2 regions of the Corynebacterium sp. TAE3-ERU30 genome follow, and region 2 is predicted to be linked to the other one. Evidence: predicted binding sites of a transcription regulator. Region 2 holds the regulator's gene; the other holds the start of a gene.
What was found. Region 2 encodes LexA, which represses DNA repair genes until DNA is damaged. Its sites were predicted from a motif close to CGAACANNTGTTCG; they were not measured.
Positions count from the first base shown of each region.

Region 1: a site for LexA is predicted at 1,879-1,892, ahead of KR227_RS04980 (HNH endonuclease signature motif containing protein). Genes of this name have one in related genera too.

Region 1 covers NZ_JAHUTO010000002.1:443,814-447,227, forward strand. The annotation lists gene KR227_RS04975 (Fur family transcriptional regulator) at 90-524, shown strand; gene KR227_RS04980 (HNH endonuclease signature motif containing protein) at 528-1,670, opposite strand; gene KR227_RS04985 (VIT1/CCC1 transporter family protein) at 2,012-3,154, opposite strand; gene KR227_RS04990 (isoprenyl transferase) at 3,315-3,414, opposite strand, start outside.
Region 2 covers NZ_JAHUTO010000001.1:312,558-315,971, reverse strand. The annotation lists gene KR227_RS01395 (DeoR/GlpR family DNA-binding transcription regulator) at 1-476, opposite strand, end outside; gene lexA (transcriptional repressor LexA) at 1,064-1,762, opposite strand; gene KR227_RS01385 (hypothetical protein) at 2,395-2,532, shown strand; gene nrdR (transcriptional regulator NrdR) at 2,713-3,177, shown strand; gene hrpA (ATP-dependent RNA helicase HrpA) at 3,217-3,414, opposite strand, start outside.

The sequences.
Region 1 (3,414 bases), on a different contig from region 2:
GGGCTTACACTAATGCCTGATGATCCCCGTCTCGGCGATAACAGCCCCGCCGAGTGATTGTTCCCCTGTAACTCGAAGGAGTCAGTTCGATGGCTACCCGTAACGACCCGACCATCCCCAAACTTGGCGTGCGTAGCACGAGGCAGCGTGCAGCCGTGGTGAATGTTCTCCGCGACCTGGACGCTTTCGCTTCTGCGAAAACGATCCACGAGGAGCTCACCCGCCGTAATTACCGAGTGGGCCTGACCACCGTCTACCGCACCCTGCAGTCCTTGGCTGATATTGAGGCCGTGGACGTGCTGAACATGGCTTCCGGGGAGACGCGCTACCGCCATTGCGACACGGAAGGCCATCACCACCACCTGGTCTGCACCGACTGCGGCAAGACCGAGGAAATCGAGGGTGGCCCCGTGGAGGAATGGGCCCAGCAGGCCGCCCAGGCTCATGGTTTCAAGCTCACTGCCCATACCGCCGAGGTCTTCGGCTTCTGCGCAGAGTGCGCCCCGCGCCACTCCGCCCCTTAAGCACTAGAACGGGGCGGGCTCGTCCGCCTCGGGGTGCACCTCGCTGCCGTAGATCGCCTCATTCTTCTCGAGCCGCACCTGGTGCTTGTGGCGCATCCGCTCCTCCAGCGTCAGTCGGCGCATATCCTTGATCACACCCTCCGGCACGGAGGTAGCGTCCTCCCCGTCCTTAGAGCGCCAGATAGTGTTGCCCTGCGGATCCATCTCGACGGTGTACTCCCCAAGCGTCTTGAGCCGGTGATGCTTGGTGCACAGTGGATGCAGATTCCACGTCGCCGTCGGGCCACCTCGGTTATATTCCTGGAGGTGGTCCATCTGGCATTTCGATGCCGCCGTGGTACACCCAGGGAAGTTGCAGCAGCCATAGCGGGCGATCACCTCGTGCCGCTGCGACTCCGTGGGCTGATAGGAACCCACCTCCGAATCAGAGAGCAACTGGAGCGCGGTCACCTGCTTGAGCAGCTCGTCTGTGGCGTACTCCGATAGCCACCCCTGCTCAGGAGTCCACGCCTGCTTCTCATACCAGTTGGCGTAGACATGAAAGACCACCTTGGTGTTGGTGTTCTGCGTCATCAGCTCCACGAGCGCATCCGTCTGCGAGATCCCCCGCTGCGCGGCCACTTGGGCGATCGTCCCCATCACTTGGTGGTAGCGATGATTCTTCAGCTCGATGTCGATATAGCCGGTCTCGCCTTCGGGATTGTCCCAAAAGCTCACTGATTCCTGCGTTGTTCGGCGCGGATCTTTCTCCCCACTGGAATCCACCCCGAGCGGATCCACCCGCACCAGGATGTCGTTGATGCGCCGGCGCAACCAGTAGCGCCCTTTGAGCTGCTGATTATTGCGCCGCGGCAGTACCTCGAGCAGGAAATTCAGCTCAAAGTCCACTCTTTTCTCCGGCGCAATCCCCACCAATGCCGAGGCGAGAGCAAGCAGGTGCGAGTCATTGAAAATCGGCCTCAGGCGCAACACCGCCGCGAGCAGCGGGAAGTCCCGGAAAAGCTGGGAGAGCTCCAGGAGCGTCACCACAAAATTCTCGGTACACCCTAAAGGTCCAGCGAAGCGCGCCGCGGTATATTCCACCGCATCGCCCTCCCCTGCCTTCTCCGCGAGATAATCGATCAGCTCGATGCGACGACGATTCACCTCGAGGGCGCTATACGGTAGTGTCGCCAGCTCGTGACTATAGCGACAGTCTGTATTGTTAATGCGTTCGAACACTGCACCCCATAGCGGATGGGAGCTGTAGATAGTACGGATCTCTGCGGGTAATTGATCTTCTTTTAGCTGCGCAAACATTATTCCCCCTGCACGCTATTTCTATCCTAAACTTTTCCCCTTAGAACTATGTTCTCGCATAGATGTTCGATAGTCAATAGCTGCGCACGAGTTTTTTTTAGGCAGGGCAGCGTCGTCGCTGCGCCCAGCCAGCAGCTCAGCCAGCAGCCCAGCCAGCAGCTCAGCCAGCAGCCCAGCCAGCAGCCCAGCTAGGAGATGCTGGTACCGAAGAGCGTGCCCAATAGCCAGGTCACGCCTGCCGCTCCGAGACCAATGGCCAGCTGCCGCAGCGCCCGCTTGGCCGGCGGCCCGCCGGAAAGTACGCCCACGATGCCACCGGTGAGCAGCAGGGCGATACCAACGAGCACGGTGCTGATCACCGCAGCCGTGGTGGTGGAGAGGGCAAAGAGGAAGGGCAGGATGGGGATGAGGGCGCCGCCGGCAAAGAACGCGAAGCTCGACAGCGCCGCGGTTATCCCTGTACCCACGGAGCTGGTATCGGAGGACGCATCGCTCAATTCGCCCGGGGTCTGAACATCATGTGCGGTGCGGATGCGCTGCAGCACGGCCCGAGCTTTGTCCTCGGCCTCCTGCTGATCGATTCCGCGGGCACGATAGACCAAGGCGAGCTCATTGGCGTCGAAGTCGAGCTGCGGGAGCGCACGGCGCACCTCGGGGTCGGGGGTGGATGCCTCGAGGAGCTCTTTTTGGGACTGCACCGAGACGTACTCCCCCGCCGCCATCGAGAGGGCGCCGGCCAAAAGACCAGATACGCCGGTGAGCAGAATGACGTTCTGCGACACCCCGGAGCCCGCGATGCCGAGCACGAGCGCGAGGTTAGAGACGAGACCATCGTTGAGCCCAAAGACCCCGGCGCGGAAGCCGCCGGACATGCGTTCCCGGGAGCGCGCCGCGAGGCCGCGAACGACCTCGGCGTGGATGCGCTCATCGGCCTGCATTTGGCCGGTCGCGTCTTGGTCCTCCTCATAGGGGCTACGCGACTCCGCGTTTTGCATGAGCGCCAAGGTGAAGACTGATCCGAAGTGGCGCGCCATAAAGGCCATAAACCGCGTGGAGAAATCCGGCCGCAGGGGCATGCCCACTTCATCGCCGAGGAGGGTGTGCCAGTGCTGTTCGTGCCGCGACTCCGCTTGGGCGATGCGCAGCAGGATCTCGCGCTCCTCCCCCGTCTTGCCGCGGGCGAGCTCGCGGTACACGGCCGCCTCGGCGCGTTCATTGGCGAGGTATTGGCGCCAGCGCTTTACTTGCTTGGGGCTGGCAGTACTGAGCAGCCGCGCAGCCTTCTTCCCTCCCGCCTCATGGCTTCCTGCGGACGTCGCTTTGTCTGACATTTCTCTCCCAGCTCATGCGTGCGCCACGTCGCGCGCGTTATGTTCACGTGCCGCGGCTCATGACGACGATACGTGGCCGATTACCACGTGATCGCCGGTATCTTAACCCCTCGTGGCGGCGCTGCCAACCGGGGTTGATCATGGGATATGGGTGAAATTTTTATTTCACTCCACCGAATCGGCGATCGCGGCGGGCATATTCCTCCACTGCGGCGAAAAGGTCCTGGGGAGTGAAATCGGGGAAGAGTTTGTCTTGGTAG
Region 2 (3,414 bases):
CCGACGACTGCCTGGGTAATGGCGCGAACGGAGCCGCCGAGAAGCTGCACCTCATCCAAACCATTGCTGGCCAAGTGCATCGCATGCGCGAGGCAGTTCGTCACGATCGACCAGGCGCGGGCATTGGGGTGCTCGGAAATGAGCTCGCACAGGGCGGAAATAGAGGTACCGGCGTCGAGGAACATGCCGCCCGAGCGATCGGGGAGAAACTCCATGGCGGCACGCGCGATGGCGGATTTGGCGCCGGAGGCAGAGCGGGAACGGGCATCCACGCTGAACTCGGCGGTCTGGAAGCTTTGGCTCGCCACCGCGCCGCCATGTACTCGGTGCACGGTGCCCTCGGAGTCAAGGACGGCGAGATCGCGGCGAATGGTCTCAGCGGTGACACCAAACTTGGTGGCCAACTCCGTGACATTCACGCGGCCTTCGATCGATGTCAGGGAGGCAATTTGTCTCCGGCGTTCTTCGGCGTACATCGGTGTCCACTTCTCCTCAGTTAGAACAAACGCGTCCGCATACAGCCGCGCTCGCGCCAACAGCTGGGGCAGACCATATACAGATAATCACCCACTGTGCGGGGCACCAACGGCGACGCTGTGGCACACAGTCGGGGCATCGGGCGAGGCTGCGTGTGTGAAAATAAAAGTTCGCGGCCTGCACTATGTGGGTTTGTTATCGAATTATGTAGATCCATTTTCGCACGATCGGGCGGGAACCTAGAAAGAATCGGGCCAAATTCCACACATGGGTGTGGCATTGCTCCGCATTGTGTCCGTCCTCCGCCCCCGTAGGGTGCGCCATCGCTGCGGGCACAGAGGGATGTGCTGCTGTGATGAGCTGCGGTGACACCGGCGTCTAGCGTGCAGCCGCAGAGTGTGATGTCCGATGTTGTTACTTTGGCAACAGCGGCGCCTGGTGCACAGTAAAAGCCCCACGAATGAGGGTAATTCTCTGTTCGTGGGGTGTGAGTATGTGGTCTCAGGCGCTAGCGAGGCATGGATTGTGCCCCGTTTATCGGCGCTGAGGTGGCCATATGCTGCCCGTTCTGTGGGGATTGAGCCACTTAGAGCTTGCGCATCACAGATACGACTTTGCCGAGGATCTCTGCCTCATCGCCCTTGATCCAGTCGAACTCCATATTGTGCGGGACCAGCCAGACGCCGCTGCGATCCTTATGGAACTCTTTGACCGTTGCTTCGCCATCGATCATGGCTGCCACAAACTCGCCGATCTCGGCTACGGGCTGGGAGCGGACAACCACCCAGTCGCCGTTGAGGATGCCGGCGTCTTTCATAGACTCGCCAACGACCTGGAGCATAAAGAGCTCACCATCGCCGACGATGTCCTGCGGTAGGGGGTAGTAGCTTTCGACGTTCTGCTCGGCAAGAATCGGCGACCCTGCGGCGATGGATCCCACAACCGGAATATAGGTGGTGCTCGACGTGCTTTCCGGAACCTCATCGGCCGGGGAGGGCTTCTGGCTGCGCTTGGACTTCGGGCCGGGGCGCTTTGCCGATTCCGGTAGATGGCGAACATCGACGGCGCGCGGTTTATTGGGATCGCGCCGCAAAAAGCCTTTCTTCTCCAGCTCCTTGAGTTGATAGGCCACGGAGGAGGTGGACTGCAGTCCGGCGGCATCGCCAATTTCGCGAATGCTCGGCGGATAGCCGCGGAGAACAACGGCATCCCGAATCACTTCGAGAATGCGCCGCTGCCGCTCGGAGAGGGCGCTGTAGTCAGGTTCGGAGGGGGTGCGGGCCATGAGGAGTCCTTCGAAAGTTGTCTGGCGATGAGCGAGCAGGTGCGGAGCACGACAAGGGCCGATATGACCCACTGTGCGCTACGGCCCGAAAGGGGCGTGGCGTTCGAACACGCCCAATCGAACATTTTTCTCTTCAAATCATACGGCTGTTCGCCCAGCAGAGCAAGCATGACTGCGGTGTTCGATTGCACTTGCGCGCTATCGAACACACTGTCTATAGTCGAACATGTGAGTGAAGGATTGTTTCGAACGTCCGACGCTCTTCCTACAGTGGCCCCTAGTGATGTACTCGCTCAGTGAAAGGACTTCTCATGACTCTCTCCCTTAACCCCGTATCTGCACCTCGTAGCGCCCGTGGCGTGGGCTCTTCCTACCCGCAGTCCTCTCCGGCGGTGGTGTCTCCGGCCGCCACCTGGAGCGGTGTGCAACGCCGAGAGCTCTCCCGTTCGGCGTGTGGTGTTCGAACGCTTTCTCATTCAGATAGAACACCACGGCGATCGCCTGGGGCGGGTGGTGCTGGCCACGGGGTGTATGATGCGTCGTTTTCTCGGCTCGCCGGGGATGCGTGTGATCGTTCGAATGGCTGCTCCGCAGGTGTAGCTCATTCCTCCCACGGTGCCCCGTGGCGTGCCGTGCTGAAGCAAGCGCTCGTGTCCACCTGTGTGGGTGTGCTCTTGGCTGGTGGTTTCCACGCCGCGATGAGCACCCAAGACGGCCAGGCTCCGTACACCCCGCCGAATCTCGTTACCCAGACGGCGAGTGTGCACTAGTACAGCAGGCGCGAGTGAGGCCGGGGCGGTGTGCCCATCTCGGTAGCTGCTCTCGGGGCCGGGTCGCGCTTCGCTAGACTGGCGTGTCAGATAGCGGTGTTGAGGTGAGGTTCTCAGAGCCGCTGTGTCGGCGGTGTATGCCGGCACCTGATCGGATTGGATTATTGAGGATTCGCCACCATGCACTGTCCCTTTTGCCAGAATCAGAGCTCGCGCGTGATCGACTCCCGCGTGATTGATGCCGGATCGGCCATCCGCCGCCGCCGTGAATGCTCCGAATGCGGCGGCCGTTTCACCACCATCGAAAAGGCCATGCTGTTGGTACTCAAGCGCAATGGCGTCTCCGAGCCCTTTAGCCGCGAGAAGGTGATCACCGGTGTGCGCCGCGCTTGCCAGGGCCGAGACGTCTCTGATGATGCACTCAAGCGGCTGGCCCAAGAGGTGGAGGAGACCGTGCGCAGCCACGGCAGCTCACAAGTCAATGCCAATGACATTGGCTTGGCCATTCTCGAGCCTTTGCGCGAACTCGATGAGGTCGCCTATCTGCGCTTCGCCTCCGTCTATCGCTCCTTTAGCAGTGCCGATGACTTCGAGGCAGAAATTCGCAAGATGCGTCGCGTCGCGAAGAAATCCGACTCCTTCTAGCTCGCCCTCACCACGGACAGTAGCCCGCCCAGCGCACTATCAGCGCAGGCGGGCAATCGCTTTGTCGATGCGCTTGGCCGAAACCGGGCCAGAGGTGCCGAGCCGCTGGGCAAAAAGCGAGACCCGAAACTCTTGAATCATCCACCGAATATCTTTGACCTCGCGGGTGCGGGCCCGCGTATCCGGTAGCGAGTTGAGCTTGTTCTCTAGGGTGTCTTCCACGGCCTCAACCTCATC